2 regions of the Micromonospora sp. WMMD1274 genome follow, and region 1 is predicted to be linked to the other one. Evidence: riboswitches for the same ligand, from Rfam matches in the RefSeq annotation. Region 1 holds a riboswitch; the other holds the start of a gene.
The links. Region 1 has a riboswitch for glycine ahead of gcvT (glycine cleavage system aminomethyltransferase GcvT). Riboswitches for the same ligand answer to the same signal wherever they lie in the genome.
Positions count from the first base shown of each region.

Region 2: another riboswitch for glycine. It lies ahead of gcvP (aminomethyl-transferring glycine dehydrogenase); the one in region 1 lies ahead of gcvT (glycine cleavage system aminomethyltransferase GcvT).

Region 1 is NZ_JBMHMG010000001.1:313,358-323,378, reverse strand. It holds gene ACN27D_RS01140 (collagenase) at 1-1,715, shown strand, start outside; gene ACN27D_RS01135 (LysR family transcriptional regulator) at 1,821-2,783, shown strand; glycine riboswitch at 2,887-2,975, shown strand; glycine riboswitch at 2,976-3,070, shown strand; gene gcvT (glycine cleavage system aminomethyltransferase GcvT) at 3,115-4,239, shown strand; gene gcvH (glycine cleavage system protein GcvH) at 4,272-4,649, shown strand; gene glyA (serine hydroxymethyltransferase) at 4,657-5,925, shown strand; gene ACN27D_RS01115 (proline dehydrogenase family protein) at 6,016-6,942, shown strand; gene ACN27D_RS01110 (L-serine ammonia-lyase) at 7,047-8,417, shown strand; gene ACN27D_RS01105 (FAD-dependent oxidoreductase) at 8,519-9,916, opposite strand; gene ACN27D_RS01100 ((2Fe-2S)-binding protein) at 9,913-10,021, opposite strand, start outside.
Region 2 is NZ_JBMHMG010000001.1:6,801,023-6,811,043, reverse strand. It holds gene ACN27D_RS32175 (group I truncated hemoglobin) at 48-437, shown strand; gene ACN27D_RS32170 (globin domain-containing protein) at 440-1,615, shown strand; gene ACN27D_RS32165 (DivIVA domain-containing protein) at 1,612-2,289, shown strand; gene ACN27D_RS32160 (NAD(P)H-binding protein) at 2,339-2,995, opposite strand; gene ACN27D_RS32155 (NAD-dependent protein deacetylase) at 3,161-4,003, shown strand; glycine riboswitch at 4,061-4,151, shown strand; gene gcvP (aminomethyl-transferring glycine dehydrogenase) at 4,225-7,047, shown strand; gene ACN27D_RS32145 (DUF5999 family protein) at 7,142-7,342, opposite strand; gene ACN27D_RS32140 (chorismate-binding protein) at 7,466-8,659, shown strand; gene pip (prolyl aminopeptidase) at 8,725-9,672, opposite strand; gene ACN27D_RS32130 (MarR family winged helix-turn-helix transcriptional regulator) at 9,721-10,021, shown strand, end outside.

The DNA of each region.
Region 1 (10,021 bases):
GCGGTCACCAGGTGCCCGCATTCGTGTCCGCTGTCCAGGCGGATCGCACAGTGCTCGACAATTTGTACAACTTCGCCAACAGGCACGCGAATCTTCTTGGGACGGACAAGAGTTACCTGACCTCGAACGCTGGCCGAGAACTCGGACGATTCTTGCAGCACGCGTCGCTCAAGCCGACGGTGCGTCCGATGGCGTTGGCGCTGCTTCAGGGAAGCAGCATGACCGGTAGGACGGCGCCGCTTTGGGTGGGCGTCGCGGAGATGACGCAGGCTTACGACGCCGCCAACTGCTCCTACTACGCCACCTGCAACCTCTCCGCCCAGTTGACGAACGCCGTCCTGAAGATCAACTACACCTGCAGCTCATCGATCAAAATCGTCGCACAGGACATGACGTCAGCTCAGCTGAGCGAATCCTGCGCCAGCCTGAAGGGCCAAGACGCCTACTTCCATAACATGGTTGCCGATAGCGGGCCCGTCGCGGGTGATGTCAACGACGACATTGAGGTGGTTGTCTTCGACTCGAGCACTGACTACCAGACCTACGCGGGCGCCATCTACGGCATCGACACCAATAACGGCGGCATGTACCTGGAGGGCAACCCCTCGGACCCCAACAACCAGGCCAGATTTATCGCCTACGAAGCCGAGTGGGTTCGGCCAACCTTCCAAATCTGGAACCTCAACCACGAGTACACCCATTACCTCGATGGTCGGTTCAACATGTACGGCGACTTCAGCGCCAACATCGCTACGCCTACTATCTGGTGGATCGAAGGCTTCGCCGAGTACGTCTCTTACTCCTACCGGAACGTCACCTACACCAGCGCGCAGACCCAGGCAGGTAATCACACGTACACGCTTCGTACCCTGTTCGACACCACCTACAATAACGACCAGACGCGCATCTACAACTGGGGTTATCTCGCCGTGCGGTACATGATGCAATCGCACCGGCAGGACATGACGACCGTCCTCGGCTACTACCGGTCGGGCGCCTTCAACGCCGCACGCACGTACCTGACCAGCACCATCGGCACGCGCTACAACGCCGACTTCGACGCCTGGCTGACTCGTTGCGCGGTCGGTGACTGCGGTGGAGGCACGACTCCGCCTCCCACCAATCAGCCGCCGACCGCCTCCTTCAGCGTCGTGACCAGCGGACTGACCGCCAGCTTCACCGACCGGTCTACAGATGCCGACGGCAGCATTGCCTCCCGGCAGTGGAGCTTCGGTGACGGAAGCACTTCGTCGGCCACCAACCCGAGCAAAACCTACGCGGCGGCTGGCACCTACACGGTCTCCCTGACGGTCACCGACAACCAAGGAGCGACTGCGAAATCCTCTCAGACGATCTCGGTCTCGGCGGGTGGAGGAAGCACTCTGCCGGAGTGCACCGGTGCGGATACACGCACCCTCGACCGTAACTGTCAGCGCAGCGGGCGCTCCGCAACGGCCGGCAACTACGACTACCTCTACATCTACCTGCCTGCGGGTGTCAGCACCCTCACTGTTGGCGTGGTCGGCGGCACGGGCAACTGCGATCTCTACTACAGCCCGTCCAGTTGGGCCACCATCAGCAACGCTACCCGCTCCTCGACCGGTGCCGGCAATGACGAGTCTCTGGCCATCGCCAGTCCGGCCGCCGGCTACCACTACATCAGCCTGTATGGGAAGACCTCCTGCGCGGGCGCAACGATAAGTACCCGCTACTGAACCAACCGTGACGAATGCAGGCGCGCCGCCCGATCGGGAGACCGGGCGGCGCGCCCGCTTGACCTGCCGCCGAACCTGCCCGCCGCCGCGTGCATAATCTCGGTCATGGGCATCGATGTGCGCCACCTGCGGGCGATCAGTGCCATTGCAGAGGCCGGAAGCGTGACGGGTGCCGCCGCCCTCCTGGGCATGTCGCAGCCAGCGCTGACGGCGCAGGTGCATCGGATTGAGAAGATGCTCGGAGGCCCGCTGTTCGTCCGTAGCCGCAGCGGCATGCACCCGACCGAGCTTGGCAAGCAGGTGCTCCGGCGTGCCCACGTCGTGCTGGCAGAGGTGGATGCGCTTGTTGAGGATTTCGGCGACCGGCACCCCATCCCTGGTCTGCTGCGGATCGGAACCGTTCACATCGCATGCGCGGGGAGTCTCGTGCGCCGCATTGCGGAGGTGTTCCCGGATCCGGAGATTGCGCTGCAGATCGAGCCGTCCTCGCGGCTGTTGGTAGAGGCGCTTAACCGCGGCCAGCTAGATGCCGCGTTGCTAGGCATCCTCGAGGGTTTTGAGGTGCCGATCGGCCCGACACTCACTGCTCGGCCGCTGGTGCCCCGCTACCCGATCTTCGTCGCCATGTCCGCATCTCACCCGCAGGCCCGCCGAGAGCAGGTGAAATTGGCTGACCTTCGAGACGAATCCTGGGTGTGCCCGCCAGGACCGGACGACGGCTCTCTCGCCTCATTGCGGCGAGCCTGTCGGGCGGCGGGCTTTGAGCCGAAGATCCGGTACGAGGCGCCGAGCGGTGCCGCGCACCCGTTGGTGGCAGCCGGAGACGGAGTTCGGCTGGTCGACCCGTCCTGGGCTCCGGCTGCGGGGACTCGGGTGCTGCCCCTGCAGGGCGAGCCGCAGCTGCTGGCAAGACTGGTGGTGGTCTGGCGGCGTGATGCTCTGACGAACGAGCAGAGCTCCGTGCTGTTCCGTGCCGTCGGTCGAGCCTACCTAGATCACGTGCACGACAACCCCGCCTTCGCTCAGTGGTGGCAGGATAACCCCCATGCTCACCACATGGTGCAGTAGGCGTGAGGACTCGGCCGCCGACCGAGCACTGGGCTGGATGATGTTGACGTGGTGCACGCCATCGCCTAACCTGCGATAGGTTCATAACTACATAGGCACCATTCGAACCTGCGCGGGAGAGCCTCCGTCATGCGGAGCGCCGAAGGAGCAAACTCCCAAGAAACTCTCAGGCCCCATTACCGCGCGGGCAAGGTGAACTCTGGAAAGCAGACGACCATTCGTCTCACCCACGGTGCAAGCCGCTGCCCCAGCGGTGAAGCTCTCAGGTCAATGACAGAGCGGGAGGCCCCCAACCGTTCGACGCCCGTGCGTCGAGACGAGGAGAGCCTCCATGCACGACGGTCCCGCGAACCTGCTTCGCTCACCGCTGCACGCCCTGCATGTAGCGCTCGGCGCGCGATTTACCGAGTTCAGCGGCTGGTGGATGCCGCTCCGCTACGGAAGCGAAATCGCGGAGCATCGGATTGTACGTGAACAGGCCGGCCTCTTCGACCTCAGTCATATGGGCCAGCTTGAGGTTGCGGGTCCCGAAGCCGCCTCGGCCCTAGACTATGCCCTGGTCGGCCACCTCTCAGCGATGCAAGTCGGCGGCGCCCGTTACACCATGCTCTGCGAGGCGACGGGCGGCGTGTTGGACGACCTCGTCGCCTATCGCCTCGCATCCGACCGGTATCTGCTAGTCGTCAACGCCGTCAACACGCGAACCGCGTATCAGGCACTGAAGGACCGCTGCGCACACTACGCGGCCGCAGTCACCGACCGGACCAATGAGCGGGCCATCATCGCCGTGCAGGGTCCACGTGCCGCCGCTGTCGTAGAAGGCCTGACCGATACCGCGGTCAACGATCTCCGCTACTACACCGCAACAACGTCGACCATCCATGGTCGCCCAACGTTGGTCGCTCGCACCGGATATACCGGGGAGGACGGCTTCGAGCTGCTCGTCGATGCTAAGGACGCTTCTGGCATCTGGACACTGGCACTTGCAGCCGGACGACGCCACGGCCTGTCGCCGACAGGGCTGGCCTGCCGCGACTCGCTCCGCATCGAGGCCGGAATGCCGCTGTACGGCTCCGAAATCGATCGAGAAGCAACCCCCTTTGACGCCGGACTGGGACGGGTGGTTTCCTTCGACAAAGCTGGCGACTTCGTCGGGCGGGCCGCGCTGATGGAGGTGCGCAAGGCAGGGGCAGCGCGCCGACTCGTGGGTCTCGTCACCGCTGGACAAAGAGTTCCACGCGCAGGCCATCAGGTCGTAACGCTGACCGACGTCGGCCTGGGCGAGCCTGTTGGCATCGTCACCAGCGGTATCCCTTCGCCGGTGCTGAAACGACCGGTCGCGATGGCCAGCATCCAATCCAGCACTGATGAGAAAGCACGCTTTGCCGTGATCATCCGGGGAACCGCCGAGCCGGTCCAGATTACCCCCCTTCCCTTCTACCGCCGTCCGCGGTGACCCGCGGCCAGAACTCACGAGGACACAGCGATATGAACGTGCCGAAGCATCTCAGGTACAGCATCAACCACGAATGGGTCAACGAGTCCGTCGATCCGGCAGAGGTGGGAATCACCGCGTTTGCAGCCACCGCGCTCGGAGATGTGATCTATGTGGAGTTGCCTGAGCCGGGAAACCACCTGACTGCTGGCGACGCATGCGGAGAAGTAGAGTCCACGAAATCGGTGGCCGAGTTGTATCTGCCCGTCAGCGGTGAGGTCGTTGCCGTCAACGAGGAGGTTCTCGCAGATCCGAGTCTTATCGGTGCCGACCCGTACGGCAAAGGCTGGCTCGTGCGCGTTCGGCTAGCGGAGGCGCCACCACTGATGTCCTCGGATGAATACCTCGCCTTCTGCAACGAGTCTCGGTAGGTAGAAAATGGCATCCTTCGACGACGACCTAGCCGACCTCGATCCGGCGATCGCTGAAGCGGTGGCCGGCGAACTGCGGCGTCAGCAAGAGAGCCTGGGCATGATCGCATCGGAGAACTTAGCGCCCCGAGCGGTCCTCCAGGCGCAGGGATCGGTCCTCACCAACAAGTACGCGGAGGGGTACCCCGGGCGGCGTTACTACAGTGGATGCGAGTACATCGACGATATTGAACGCCTGGCAACTGAGCGAGTCAAGCGTTTGTTTGCTGCCACATATGCCAATGTGCAACCACACTCCGGATCTCAGGCAAACGCCGCGGTCATGGCTGCGCTGCTCAAACCGGGCGATACCATTCTCGGGCTGGACCTTGCCCACGGGGGCCATTTGACACATGGCATGCGCATCAACTACTCGGGCCGGCTGTACCGGGCCGTGAGCTATCACGTGAACGTAACCGATTGCTTGGTCGACATGGATGAGGTCGAAGAGTTGGCACGGGAGCACCGACCGAAGATGCTCATCGCTGGCTGGTCGGCTTACCCTAGAACGCTCGACTTCGCTCGGTTCCGGCGAATTGCCGACGAGGTGGGAGCTCTACTTCTCGTAGACATGGCACATTTCGCTGGCCTGGTGGCGGCTAGGCTGCATCCCAACCCGGTGCCTCATGCACACGTCGTCACTCTGACCACGCACAAGACCCTCGGCGGCCCCCGAGGTGGCGCGATCCTTAGCGCGGACCCCGACATGGCGCGGCGGCTAGACTCTGCTGTTTTCCCAGGCCAGCAAGGTGGTCCGCTGGCGCACGTCGTGGCGGCGAAAGCGGTTGCATTCCGGATCGCCAGCGACCCGCAGTTTCAAGACCAGCAGCGGCGTGCCCTAACGGGAGCGAAAATCGTTGCTGATCGGCTCAACGCTGCCGACATGTTGAAGGCCGGCATCCGTGTGGTCACCGGAGGCACCGACGTGCATCTGGTGCTGGTCGACCTAAGCCAGGCGAACCTCGACGGGGCGCAGGCTGAGCGGCTGCTGCAGAACGTTGGCATCACTGTCAACCGCAACGCCGTGCCCTTTGACCCACGTCCACCTATGGTCACCTCCGGGCTGCGGATCGGCACGTCAGGACTGGCCGCTCGCGGGTTTTCTGACGCCGATTTTACGGAAGTAGCTGACATCATCGCTGCCACTTTGGTCAGTGCGGAGGCAGGTGCAGCACTGCGCACGCGAGTCGCTCGCCTCGTGGATCGTCACCCGCTCTATTCCGGGCGAGCGTTCTGACCACACGCCTACGCGGCCGCCCATGGTGGTGTCGTCGCCTCGTCGTTCGCTGTCACCATTCGGTAGCAGGGGATCAGGAAGGAAAGTGGGTTGCCTAATAAGCTGTTGCTTATGGCCGCTGCCAGTGATCGCCTTCGAGGAATCATCGCCGGATCCTCTCTGGGAAGGGGGGTGGCACGCCGCTTTGTCGCCGGCGAGGTTGACGACGAGGTGATCGTGGTGGCACGGCGAATCATCAACTCCGGAATGCAGGTGACGATCGACCATCTCGGCGAAGGCGCGGCGACAGCCGAGCAGGCCACTGCAGTACGCGATGCATACCTCAGTCTGCTTCCCGGACTGCGGATGCCCGGCATGGCTGAGGTATCGGTGAAGCTGTCAGCGCTTGGTAGCGCATTGCCAAATAACGGACGCACGCATGCCTATCAGTTGACTCGGGATATCTGCGCCGCCGCTGCTGCCGTGGATGCCACAGTGACCATCGACATGGAAGATCACACGACCGTTGACCTGACGCTGTCCGTGCTGAACGACTTGCGCGCCGAGTTTCCCTGGGTGGGGGTGGCACTGCAGGCATGTCTGCATCGCACACTGGCGGACTGCCGGCGCCTGGCGGTCGCGGGAAGTCGGGTCCGCCTGGTCAAGGGAGCCTATGCGGAGCCGTCCTCGGTGGCTTACGTGAATCGTCCACAAATCGACCAGGCATTTGATCGTTGTCTGCAGGTCCTGATGGAAGGTGAGGGCTATCCCATGGTGGCGACCCACGACCCTCGCCTCATCGAAAGGGCCGTTCATCATGCCCGGAGCGCGGGCCGGGGCATCACGGATTTCGAATTCCAGATGCTGTATGGCATTCGCACCAATGAACAGAGGCGGCTAGCGGAAGAGGGGTACCGGGTGCGGGTCTACCTGCCCTACGGACGTGATTGGTACGCTTACTTCACGCGCAGGCTGGCCGAAAAGCCTGCGAATCTTCTCCTCTTGGCTCGCTCCTTCAAGCCCGGCGCGGCCAACTGAAGAAGGAAGTAGTTCGATGCCGGCCACGGTGCAGAGTCGAGAGCCATAAGCGAAGCGGCCCAGGATGTGTAAACGATAGCGGCGACGACAGGAGCACGATCGTGATGATCAGTGTTTTCGATCTTTTCAGCGTCGGTATCGGGCCGTCCAGCTCGCACACCGTCGGGCCGATGCGGGCCGCCCGTACGTTCGTGGCGGGCCTGAAGGCCGACGGGCAGCTCGCCGACGTGGCGCGGGTACGGGCGGAGCTGTTCGGCTCGCTCGGCGCGACCGGTCACGGGCACGGCAGCGACCGGGCGGTGCTGCTGGGGCTGGAGGGCGAGGCTCCGGAGACCGTCGACACCGACTCGGTCGGGCCGCGTGTGGAGCGGATCCGCACCCAGCGGCGGCTCGACCTGTTCGGCAGCCAGGGGATCGACTTCGACCCGGACGCGGATCTGGTGCTGCATCGCCGGCGCTCGCTGCCGTACCACCCGAACGGGATGACGTTCGCGGCGTACGACGCGGCCGGGAACGAGGTGCGGTCGCGCACGTACTACTCGGTCGGCGGCGGGTTCGTGGTGGACGAGGCGGCGGCCGGGGCGGACCGGATCAAGGCGGACAGCACCCGGGTGAAGCACCCCTTCCTCACCGGCGCGGAACTGCTCGAGGTCACCACCGGCACCGGGCTGTCGATCAGCGAGGTAATGCTCGCCAACGAGCTGTCCTGGCGCAGCGAGGCGGACGTACGGGCGGGGCTGCTGGAGATCTGGCGGGTGATGCGCGAGTGCGTGGAGAACGGCTGCACCCGTGACGGCGTACTCCCGGGCGGGTTGAAGGTCCGGCGGCGCGCGGCCGAGATGCGGCGCAGCCTGGAGGCGGAGACCGGCAGCCAGGATCCGCTGCGCGCGATGGACTGGGTGACGCTGTTCGCGCTGGCGGTCAACGAGGAGAACGCGGCCGGCGGGCGGGTGGTCACCGCGCCGACGAACGGCGCCGCCGGGATCATCCCGGCCGTGCTGCACTACTACACCCGGTTCGTGCCCGGCGCCTCCGAGGAGGGCGTGGTCCGGTTCCTGCTCGCGGCGGGCGCGATCGGCGTGCTGTTCAAGGAGAACGCGTCGATCTCCGGGGCCGAGGTGGGCTGCCAGGGCGAGGTGGGTTCGGCGTGCTCGATGGCGGCGGCCGGTCTGGCCGAGGCGCTCGGCGGCACGCCGGAGCAGGTGGAGAACGCCGCCGAGATCGGCATGGAGCACAACCTGGGGCTGACCTGCGACCCGGTGGGCGGCCTGGTGCAGATCCCGTGCATCGAGCGCAACGCGGTGGCGAGCATCAAGGCGATCACCGCGGCCCGGCTGGCGTTGCGCGGCGACGGGGTGCACCACGTGTCGCTGGACAAGGTCATCAAGACCATGCGGGAGACCGGCGCGGACATGAAGGTCAAGTACAAGGAGACCGCGCGCGGCGGGCTCGCCGTCAACGTGATCGAGTGCTGAGACGGATCGCGCAGAGCCGGAGTATCCGCCAAGCGTCCCGGGTCCAGCTCGTCAAACGGTTTTGGGTGGCAACCACTGGCTGCTGACGCACCGCCGCGAAGTCAGTCCAAACCGGCGCGTTGGTTGCCCGCGAGGTCGGCGAGTGTGATCGGCTGCATCAGCGGGCGAGAAGCGTGGCCGGCTAGATCTGGCAAGCCCGGCGGCCGGGACGCCTCCCGGGCGGTCAGGCAGGCTGTGGCATAGCCACAGATCCGTCCTTGACACCACCCCATTCCAGCTCGCGTCAACAGCTTCGTGCCTCGGGCATCGGCAGCAGACATTTCACGCATCGCCTGCCGGACAGTGCCGACTGACACCTCCTCGCAGCGGCAGACGAGCGTGTCGTCATCGCAAAGATCGGGCCAGTACGGGGGCATGGGATGGACTGCGTGAAGCGCCGCGGCGAAACGCCGTAAACGGTGCCGGTTCCGCATCAATCTATTGCGTCGGCCTGTAGGAAGCGGGGCTGCACGACCGAGAGAACGGGCAACCGCGTCACCGGCCAGGTGCCCTTCCACCAGCGCCAGCTTAGCCCCGCCGACTCCGGTCACCTCGCCCGCGGCGTATACGCCCACCACCGACGTTGCTTGATCCGGCGAGACCTTCACCACGAGGTTGCCGTCGTGGCCTAGGTGTGTCGCGCATCCGAGGGCCACGGCCATCTCAAGCTGAGGTGTGAATCCGAAGCCGACAGCGAGGCCGTCGCAGTCGATGCGGAGCTCGCTCCCGGGCACGACGGTTCCCTGGCTGATTGCTGCGACGGTCACGCCAGTGAGCTGCTCGCTGCCGTGCGCGGCCACCACTGCCCTCCGGCGGTGGTACGGCACCCGGCGCCGTAGCATTCGCCAGCCGTACCGGCTGGCCTCGGTTAACTTGCTGGCTGCGCCGAGAACTGCACGGACGTGCCGCCCATATTGGAGAGGATCGTTTGCTTCGTATACGCCGGCCACGGTGGCGCCCGCGTCGGCTAGACCGGTGGCGACCGGCAATAGGAATGGTCCGGTGCCTGCCACGACGACGCGTCGCGCGAACACCACCCCCTGGCCCTTCAGCAAGGCTTGAGCTCCGCCAGCCGTGACTACCCCCGGCAGATCCCATCCAGGGAAGGGCACAACCCGGTCGTAGGCGCCGGTGGCGATGACGAGTCTGCGGCCGAGCACGACCGTTGAGCGGGTATGGAGGAAGAACAGCGGACCGTTGTCATCTGGTTGAGACTCGACGAACCATACTGCCGCATCTGAGTAGTGGTCGACGCCTTCAAGCTGTACGCGCAGCCCGGCAAACAGCGATCCATCCTGGTAGCTCCGAGCGTCCGCCTCCGTCCGATGCCGCCAGTACTGTCCGCCTTGTCGTAACCCAGCGTCCAGTATGGCGACCCGGCAGCCGGCATCGGTTGCCGTAACCGCCGCGGCCATACCGGCCGGCCCCGCACCAACTACCACTAAGTCATACGTGCTCATGGGCCCTCCCGCAGCTCGTCCTGAGGTTCGATCACGTCACCCTGCTGAGCTACGACCAGACAGGCTCGCTGCGACGGCACACCGTTGACTCTGACAAGACAGTCG
Region 2 (10,021 bases), 6.5 Mb from region 1:
GCCCCTGCCGCGGCGCTGCCCGCGGACCCCTGCTGGAAGGACCGAGCATGACGGTGACGAGCGAGGCCACCCCGATCTCCCACTACGAGCGCATCGGCGGCGCGGCCGCGGTGAAGGCCGCGGTGGAGCTGTTCTACGACAAGGTGCTGGCCGATCCGGATCTGGCCGGCTACTTCGCCGACGTGGACATGGTGGAGCAGCGGCGGCACCTGGCGCTGATGCTGGCGGTGGTGCTCGGTGGCCCGAACGAGTACGCGGGTCGTGGGCTGGCCGAGGCGCATCAGCCGCTGAACATCACCGGTGGGCACTACGCGAAGGTCGGTGAGCACCTGACGGCGACGCTCGTCGAGCTGGGTGTGCCGGCGGACGTGATCGCCGACGTGCAGGTCGTGCTCGGGCAGGTGCGGGAGCAGGTCGTGTCGGCGGGGGACGCCTGAGCGTGGACGTCGCACGGCTCAAGCAGAGCTGGTCCCTGGTCGCCGCGCACGGCGACCAGGTGCCGCTCTACTTCTATTCGACGCTGTTCCTGGCGCATCCGGAGACCCGGCAGATGTTCCCCACGAACATGGCCGGGCAGCGGGACCGTCTGGTGGCGGCGCTGGGGCATGTGGTGTCCCACGTGGACCAGGTGGACCGGCTGGTCGGGTTCCTGCGGGATCTCGGCGCGGATCACCGGAAGTTCGCGGTGCGCGCCGAGCACTACCCGGCGGTCGGTGAGGCGCTGCTGGCGACGTTGCGGCACTTCTGCGGTGAGGCGTGGACCGAGGAGCTGGCCGCGGACTGGGCCGCGGCGTACGGGCTCGTGGCGCAGGTGATGATCGAGGGCGCGCAGGCCGCGGAGGCGCAGTCGCCGCCGTGGTGGGTGGCGGAGGTGCTGACGCACGAGCAGCGCACGTTCGACGTGGCGGTGCTGACGGTACGCCCGCAGTATCTGTTGCCGTTCGCGCCCGGTCAGTCGATCGGGGTGTCGCATCCGGCGGTGCGGTCGTGGCGGTACTACTCGCCGGCGAACGCGCCGCGTCCGGACGGCACTGTGGAGTTGCACGTGCGGGCCGCGCCGGGTGGTGTGGTGTCGTCGCGTCTGGTGTACGGGTGCGCGGCCGGTGACCAGATCCATCTGGCGTCGCCGGTGGGTGACCGGTTGACGTTGTGGCAGGCCGGGTCGTCGGATCTGCTGCTGCTGGCCGGTGGGACCGGCTGGGCGCCGGTGAAGGCGCTCGTGGAGCAGGTCGCGGCGGAGGGTTCGGGCCGGCGGGTGGACCTGTACGTGGGGGCCCGTTCGCGGACGGAGTTCTACGACAGCGAGGCGATCGACAAGTTGGCGGCGACGCATCCGTGGCTGCGGGTGTCGTACGTGGCCGGTGCGGATCCGGCCCGGCCGGGCGAGTCGGTGCGCATCGTCGACCGGGTGCTGGCCGACGGGGACTGGCGGTCGCGGCACGTGTACGTGTGCGGCTCCGACGAGATGGTGGGTCAGTCGGTGGCGGCGTTGACCGGTGCCGGTTACCAGCCGGGTCAGGTGCATCACGAGGGTTACGGCAAGCACTGGTACGGCCCGGCGTGGCGGACGATGACCGGCGCGGACGGGCTGCAAGCAACGGAGGTGGGCCGGTGAGCGCGGGTCCGATCAGCAGTTACGACGCGCAGCAGGTGTCCGGTCCGGTGCAGGTGCGGTTGACCTCGGACCGGGTCCGGCGGTGGGAGTTCGGGTCGGCGGCGTTCACCCGGCGCGGCTACGACCAGACCGATGTGGACCGGTTCCGGTTGCAGGTGGCCGACGAGCTGGATCTGCTGGCGGCGCAGGTGGCGAACCTGCGGGCGGAGAACGAGCGGCTCAACGACCATCTGGAGCTGCACCGGCACGGGGTGATCCCGAGTACCGAGGCGGTGACGCCGGCGGCGAAGGAGGTCAACCTGTTGTCGGCGGCGCAGCGGGAGGCCGAGCAGATCATCGCGCAGGCCCACGACTACGCGCGCCGGGTCGCCGAGTACGCCCGTACCCAGTACGAGAGTTACATGCGGGCGGCGGCGGAGGAGGCGAAGCGGGAGGCCGAGCGGGCGGTGACGGAGTACCGCAGCGCGGCCGGGAGCGGCTTCGACGACTCGGTGGCCACGCGCGAGGCGTTGCGGATCTTCGGCGAGATGATGATCTCGCACATGCAGGCGGCGGCCCGGCACCTCGACGACGGCAGTGAGCAGTTGTCGCGCACGATGGAGCGGATCGCCCGGGAGCTGCCGCAGGGCGGCGGGGGCCCGCCGCAGCCGGCGTTGTCCCGCCACCAGCGTTGACCGGCGTCCCGGTCCGCCGCGGCGGGCGGGCCGGGACGTACGCGGTGGGTCAGGCGGTGACGGCGTCGATCGCCTCGGCGATGGGGCTGTCTCCGCCGACGAGTTCCAGGGTGTGCCCGGCGGTGGCCGGGGCGTACAGCAGGGCGAGCAGGACCCGGGCCACGTCGGCGCGGCTGATCGCGCCGGGTTCGGCGTGCCGGGCCAGGGTGATCCGGCCCGCGGGTTCGTCGTCGGTGAGGCGGCCGGGCCGCAGCACCGTCACGTCGAGGTCCCGTGCGGTGACGTCGTCCTCGGCGGCCTTCTTGGCCCGCAGGTACGCCGCCCACACGTCGTCGGTGCCGTCGGCGGGCGCGGCGTCCACGCCCATGGAGGAAACCAGCAGGTAGCGGCGTACCCCGGCCTGGACGGCGGCGTCGGCGAGGAGCACGGCGGCGCCCCGGTCGACGGTGTCCTTGCGGGCGGCGCCGCTGCCGGGTCCGGCGCCGGCGGCGAACACGACCGCGTCGGCGCCGGCGAGGTGGGCGGCGAGGGTGTCGACGTCGGTGTGTTCCAGGTCGCACACGACGGGTTCGGCGCCGCCGGCGCGCAGGGCGGCGGCGTGGTCGGGGTTGCGGATCAGTCCGAGCGCGGTGTCTCCGCGTCCGGCCAGTTCCCGCTCCAGCAGTTTGGCGATCTTTCCGTGCCCTCCGGCGATGACGACGCGCATGCGCTCAACCTAGCCCGCCACACCGGCCCCCGCCGGGCGACCGGCCTCGTCGATCATGAGGTTGGCGGTACGACACGCCGTGCCGCACCACCGCCAACTCCATGATCAACGGGGCTAGGGCGGGCGGGAGGGGCGGTCAGCGGCGCGGCGAGGGACGATGGACGGGTGAGTGAGGCGTTCGAGGAACTGGCACGGCTGGTGGCCGCCGGGGACGTGGTGGTGCTCAGCGGCGCGGGCCTGTCCACCGAGTCGGGCATTCCGGACTACCGGGGGCCCAGCGGCGCGGCGCGCCGGCACACCCCGATGACGTACCAGGAGTTCACCCGGGATCCGCTGGCGCGGCGGCGGTACTGGGCGCGCAGCCACCTGGGCTGGCAGATGATCGCCCGGGCGGCGCCCAACGACGGGCACCGGGCGGTGGCCCGGTTGCAGGCGGCCGGGCTGCTCGGCGGGATCATCACCCAGAACGTCGACGGGCTGCACACCGCCGCCGGCGCCACCGGCGTGATCGAGCTGCACGGCCGTCTCGACGAGGTGACGTGCCTGGACTGCGGCAACGCCACCGGCCGCGACGAGCTGCACCGGCGCCTGTCGGAGGCGAACCCGGGCTTCGACGCGCGGGTGGCGCGCGTCAACCCCGACGGCGACGTGGACCTGCCCGACGACGCGGTGACCGGGTTCCGCACCGTCGACTGCGGCCTCTGCGGCGCCGGCATGCTGAAACCGGACGTGGTGTTCTTCGGTGAGACGGTCCCCGCCCCGCGGGTCGCGGACTGTTTCGCGCTCGTCGAGCGGGCCCGGGCGCTGCTGGTGCTCGGGTCGTCGTTGACGGTGATGTCGGGGCGGCGGTTCGTGCTGCGGGCGGCCCGCCACGGCATCCCGGTGGCGATCGTCAACCGGGGCGTCACCCGCGGTGACACCTACGCGGCGCTGCGGCTGGACGCCCCGCTGGGCGCCACCCTGTGCGCGCTGGCCGACCGGGTGGCGGCGGCGCCGGCGCCGGTGTGATCAACCCCCGGGACATGAGCCGGAAACACGCCCGCTGGTAGCGTTGGGGGTGCCGGTACCACCCACGTGGGAGAGACCGTCTACCCGACGGCGCCGAAGGGGCAGATTCTCCCCGGAACCTCTCAGGCAAAAGGACCACGTGGGCAGGCGCTGTGGAGCGCGTCAGCGCGACTCAGGGGGAGGCCGACCCGTCGACCTCGCCCCACCAAGGAGCGCAGCGCATGACCGCAGAGCAGTTCGCCGACCGGCACATCGGTCCCGGCCGCGACGACGAGCGCCGGATGCTGGACACCGTCGGTTACGGCTCCGTCGACGAGCTGATGGACGCCGCGATCCCCGAGGTGATCCGCTGGCACGGCACCCTGGACCTGCCCGCCCCGGCGAGCGAGCGGGAGGCGATCGCCGAGCTGCGCGCCCTGGCGTCGCGTAACACAGTCGCCGTGTCCATGATCGGCCTGGGCTACCACGGCACGCACACCCCGGCGGTGATCCGCCGCAACGTGCTGGAGAACCCGGCCTGGTACACCGCGTACACGCCGTACCAGCCGGAGATCAGCCAGGGCCGGCTGGAGGCGCTGCTGAACTTCCAGACCATGGTCACCGACCTGACCGGTCTGGTCACCGCGAACGCCTCGATGCTCGACGAGGGCACCGCCGCGGCCGAGGCGATGACGCTCGCCCGCCGCGCGTCCAGGAGCAAGAGCCCGGTGTACGTGGTCGACGCCGACGCGCTGCCGCAGACCGTCGCGGTGATCGCCAGCCGCGCCGAGCCGCTCGGCATCGAGGTGCGCGTGGTCGACGTCGAGCGCGACGAGCTGCCGGCGGAGTTCTTCGGCCTGCACCTGCAGTACCCGGGCGCGTCCGGCGCGGTCCGGGACCACCGCGCCCTGGTCGAGGCGGCGCACGGGGTGGGCGCGCTGGTGACGGTGGCGGCGGATCTGCTGGCGTTGACGCTGCTGCGCCCGCCGGGTGAGATCGGCGCCGACATCGCCGCGGGCACCACGCAGCGCTTCGGCGTACCGATGGGCTTCGGCGGGCCGCACGCCGGTTACCTGGCGGTGCGTTCGGGCCTGGAGCGGATGCTGCCGGGCCGGCTGGTCGGGGTGTCCCGCGACGCCGACGGCAACCCGGCGTACCGGCTGGCGTTGCAGACCCGCGAGCAGCACATCCGGCGGGAGAAGGCGACGAGCAACATCTGCACCGCGCAGGTGCTGCTCGCGGTGATGGCCGGCATGTACGCCGTCTACCACGGCCCGGACGGCCTGCGGGCCATCGCCCGGCGTACCCACGAGGCGGCGGCGCGGCTCGCGGCCGGGCTGCGCGCCGGCGGCGTCGAGGTCGCGGACGTCGCGTTCTTCGACACCGTCACCGCGATCGTGCCGGGCCGCGCCGCCGACGTGGTGGCCGCGGCGGCGGCGCGCAACGTGAACCTGCGGCTGGTCGACGCCGACCGGGTCGGCGTCTCCTGCGACGAGACCACCACGCCCGCGCACCTGCACGCGGTGTGGGCGGCGTTCGGCGTCGACGGGTTCGACGGCGACGCCGACGCGGGCCTGCCGGACGGGCTGGCCCGCACGTCGGGGTTCCTCACCCACCCGGTGTTCCACACCCACCACTCGGAGACGGCGATGCTGCGGTACCTGCGCCGCCTGGCCGACTTCGACTACGCGCTGGACCGCGGCATGATCCCGCTGGGGTCGTGCACCATGAAGCTCAACGCCACCACCGAGATGGAGCCGATCACCTGGCCGGAGTTCGCGCACCTGCACCCGTTCGCGCCGGACGAGCAGACCGCCGGGTACCGGGAGCTGATCGCGCAACTGGAGGGCTGGCTGGCCGAGGTGACCGGCTACGACGCGGTCAGCGTGCAGCCCAACGCCGGGTCGCAGGGTGAGCTGGCCGGGCTGCTGGCGATCCGCGCCTACCACCGGGAGCGCGGCGAGGGTCACCGTGACGTGTGCCTGATCCCGTCGTCGGCGCACGGCACCAACGCCGCGTCGGCGGTGATGGCCGGCATGCGGGTGGTGGTGGTCGGCTGCGACGCCGACGGCAACGTCGACCTGGTCGACCTCGACGCGAAGATCGACAAGCACCGGGACGCGCTCGCCGCGATCATGGTGACGTACCCGTCGACGCACGGCGTCTACGAGACCGGCATCGCCCAGTTGTGCGCGAAGGTCCACGACGCGGGCGGTCAGGTGTACGTCGACGGCGCGAACCTCAACGCGCTGGTCGGGTTCGCCAAGCCGGGCCGGTTCGGGGCGGACGTGTCGCACCTGAACCTGCACAAGACGTTCTGCATTCCGCACGGCGGCGGCGGCCCGGGTGTGGGCCCGGTGGCGGTGCGCTCACACCTGGCGCCGTTCCTGCCCGGTGACCCCCTCGGTGCGCGCGCCGACGGGCGGCCGGCGATCTCGGCGGCGAACCACGGGTCGGCGGGGATCCTGCCGATCCCGTGGGCGTACCTGCGGATGATGGGCGCCGACGGGCTGGCCCGCGCCACCGGCGTGGCGGTGCTGGCGGCGAACTACGTGGCGGCGCGGCTGCGCAACCACTTCCCGGTGCTGTACGCCGGCAACAAGGGCCTGGTCGCGCACGAGTGCATCCTGGACCTGCGGCCGCTGACCAAGGCCACCGGTGTGAGCGTGGACGACGTGGCGAAGCGGCTGATCGACTACGGCTTCCACGCGCCGACGATGTCGTTCCCGGTGGCCGGGACGCTGATGGTGGAGCCGACCGAGAGCGAGGACCTGGCCGAGCTGGACCGCTTCTGCGACGCGATGATCGCGATCCGGGCGGAGATCGACAAGGTCGGCTCGGGGGAGTGGCCGGCGGGGGACAACCCGCTGTCCAACGCGCCGCACACCGCGGCGATGGTGTCCGCCGACGAGTGGCCGCACCCGTACCCGCGGTCGGTGGGCGCCTACCCGGCGGGTGTGGACCGGGCGGGCCGGTACTGGCCTCCGGTGCGGCGCATCGACGGCGCGTACGGCGACCGGAACCTGGTGTGCTCGTGCCCCGCGCCGGAGGCGTTCGAGGACTGAGCGGCTGACGCCGGGGCGGTGGGCTGTCGCCGCCCCGGCCGGTGCGCCGGACGGTCATGACCGGCGCGTACGCTCACTGACGCTGCGTGATCGCTCAGGCGACGAGGGCGTGGCGGGCCGGACCCCGGTGCGGGGCGATGGTGCGCCCGTCGGGGAGCAGCTCACCGGTGTCCTCGAAGACGATGACACCGTTGCAGAGCAGGCTCCAGCCCTGCTCAGGGAAGCAGGCAAGGACGCGGGCGGCCTCGCGGTCGGTCGCGTCGGCGGAGGGGCAGGTGGGCTGGTGCTGACACATCGGGTTCTCCGGACTGTGGGGGCACTGTGTCATGGTTCACATGACCAGTGACGCACAGTACCAAGGAAAACTGAGCGGCAACGAGCAAGGATGCGTCATGTTCACCCAGAATGGGCTGAACGGATGACCCGTAACGGCCCGGACGTCGTGGAAGCGCTCCCACAGGTGGAGGTCGATGTTCCCGGCGCGCCGCCCGGATGCCGCCGCCGGCTCGTCGAGACCGCCCGCCTGCACTGGTCGATCGGCGACGGCGGCGACCCCGCCGACCTTGCACAACGCTTCCTCGCCGCGCACGGCATCACCCGCGACGACCTGTCGCGCCCCGGCCGCCACGACCCCGGCGCCGGGGTGTGCGGGGCCGCGCTGTACCTGTCCGCCGCCGCCGGCGCGTACGCCATCGGCGTGTCGCCCGGCGCGCCGAGCCCCGCGCCGGCGCTGCCCGACCTGGTGGTGGTCGTCTACCACCACACCGACCGCCCGGCGGCGCCCCGGCCACCGGCCCCCGCGCCGTGGCGGCTCGGAGGCTGGCGGGACAGCTGGACCCCGGCCGCGCACGCCGCCGCCGTCGGCGCGGTCCGCGAGGCCATCGCCCGTGGCGACGTCTACCAGGTCAACGTCGTCGGCCACGCCGCCGCCCCGTACGCCGGTGATCCGGTGCCCGCGCTGGCCCGCCTCGCCGCGCTACCCGGCGCCCGCTACGGCGGCACCCTGCACGGCCCCGGCTGGGCGCTGGGCTGCGCCTCCCCGGAGACCCTCATCGCCGTCGAGCGCGGCCGGCTGGTCACCCGCCCGATCAAGGGCACCCGGCCGGCCACCCCTGCCGGACGCCGCGACCTGCTCGCCTCGGCCAAGGAACGCGCCGAACACGTCATGATCGTCGACCTGGAACGCAACGACCTGGCCCGGGTCGCCCGCACCGGCTCGGTGCGCGTCGACGAGCTGTTCGCCGTACGCCGCTGGTGTGACCTGTGGCAGGCAGAGTCCACCGTGTCGGCGGCGCCCGCCGACGGTCTGGGCCTGGCCGACCTGCTGCGCGCGGTGTGCCCCGGCGGGTCGGTCACCGGCGCGCCCAAACACGCCGCCCTGGCGCGCATCGCCGCGCTGGAGCCGGTCGGACGCGGCGCGGGCATGGGCGCGCTCGGCTGGGTCGGGCCCGACCGGCTCGACCTGGGCCTGACCATCCGCACCGCCGCCGCCGACGGGGACCTGCTGCACCTGTGGGCCGGGGGCGGCATCACCTGGGACAGCGATCCGGCCGCGGAGGTCGCGGAGGCAGCCGCCAAGGCCGCCCCGATCCGCGCCCTGCTCGCCGGCTGACACGCTCTCCGCCGGCCCGGCCCCGGCGGCCCGGCAGCTCGCGCGGCGAAGGCCCGCGCGACGCCTCAGCCGGCGGCGAACTCGTCCAGGGCGGCGACCACCCGCTCGCCGATGCCGTGCCCGCTGCCGTGGCCGCCGGACTCCACGATCTCCAGCCGCGCGTCCGGCCAGTCCCGGGTCAGCTGCCAGGCGATGTCCGGCGGGCCGCTGACGTCCAGCCGGCCCTGCACCAGGACCCCCGGAATGCCGGCGAGGCGGCCCGCGTCGCGCAGCAGCTGCCCGTCGGGCAGGAAACCCCGGTTGGCGAAGTAGTGCGTCACCAGCCGGGTGAACCCGTACCGGAACACCGGGTCGGCGTACCGGGGACTCGGCGCGTACCCGCCGGCCAGGGACACGTGCACGTCCTCCCAGTCGCACCAGTCCCGCGCCGCCTTGTCCCGCACCGCCGGGTCCGGGTCGGCGACCAGCCGGGCGTACGCGGCCGACAGGTCACCGTCGCGGTCGGCCTCGGGCACCCCGTCGCGGAACCGCGCCCACTCCTGCGGGAAGACCCGGCCCATGTCCCGGGTCAGCCACTCGATCTCGCGGCTGGTGTTGGCGACCACGCTGAACAGCACCAGCGCGCTCACCCGAGCCGGGTGCCGTTGCGCGTACGCCAGGGCAAGCGACGACCCCCACGACGCGCCGCACAGCAGCCACCTGTCGATCCCCAGGTGCGCGCGCAGCGCCTCCATGTCGGCCAGCAGATGCCCGGTGGTGTTCACCGACAGGTCGGTCGCCGGATCCGACGCCGGGGGAGTGCTGCGCCCGCAGCCACGCTGGTCGAACAGCACGATCCGGTACGCGGCCGGGTCGAACAGCCGCCGCCAGGACGCGCCCGCGCCCGACCCGGGTCCACCGTGCACCACGAGCGCCGGCAGGCCGTCCGGGTTGCCGCACGTCTCCCAGTACACGCGCTGCCCGTCCCCGGCATCCAGCATGCCGTGGGCGTACGGCTCGATCGGTGGATACATGTGCGGCCTCCCCGAGTCAGATACAACAGCGCTGTTACATTAGTGGACGTGACCGCCCCCCACCGCGACGCCCTCGGCACCCTGCTACGCCACGTCCTGGACGTCCTCGACGGCGACGTCGCCGCCGTCCACCAGCGGCTCGGCCTCACCGACTACCGGCCCCGCTACTCACCGGTCGTCCGCGCGCTCGTCGCCGACGGCCCACTGCCCATCCGCGACCTCGCCGCCCGCGTCGGCGTCACCCACTCCGCCGCCAGCCAGACCGTCGCCCAGATGCGCCGCGCCGGCCTCGTCGACCTGAGCCCCGGCGCCGACGCCCGCCACCGCATCGTCACCCTCACCGACCGCG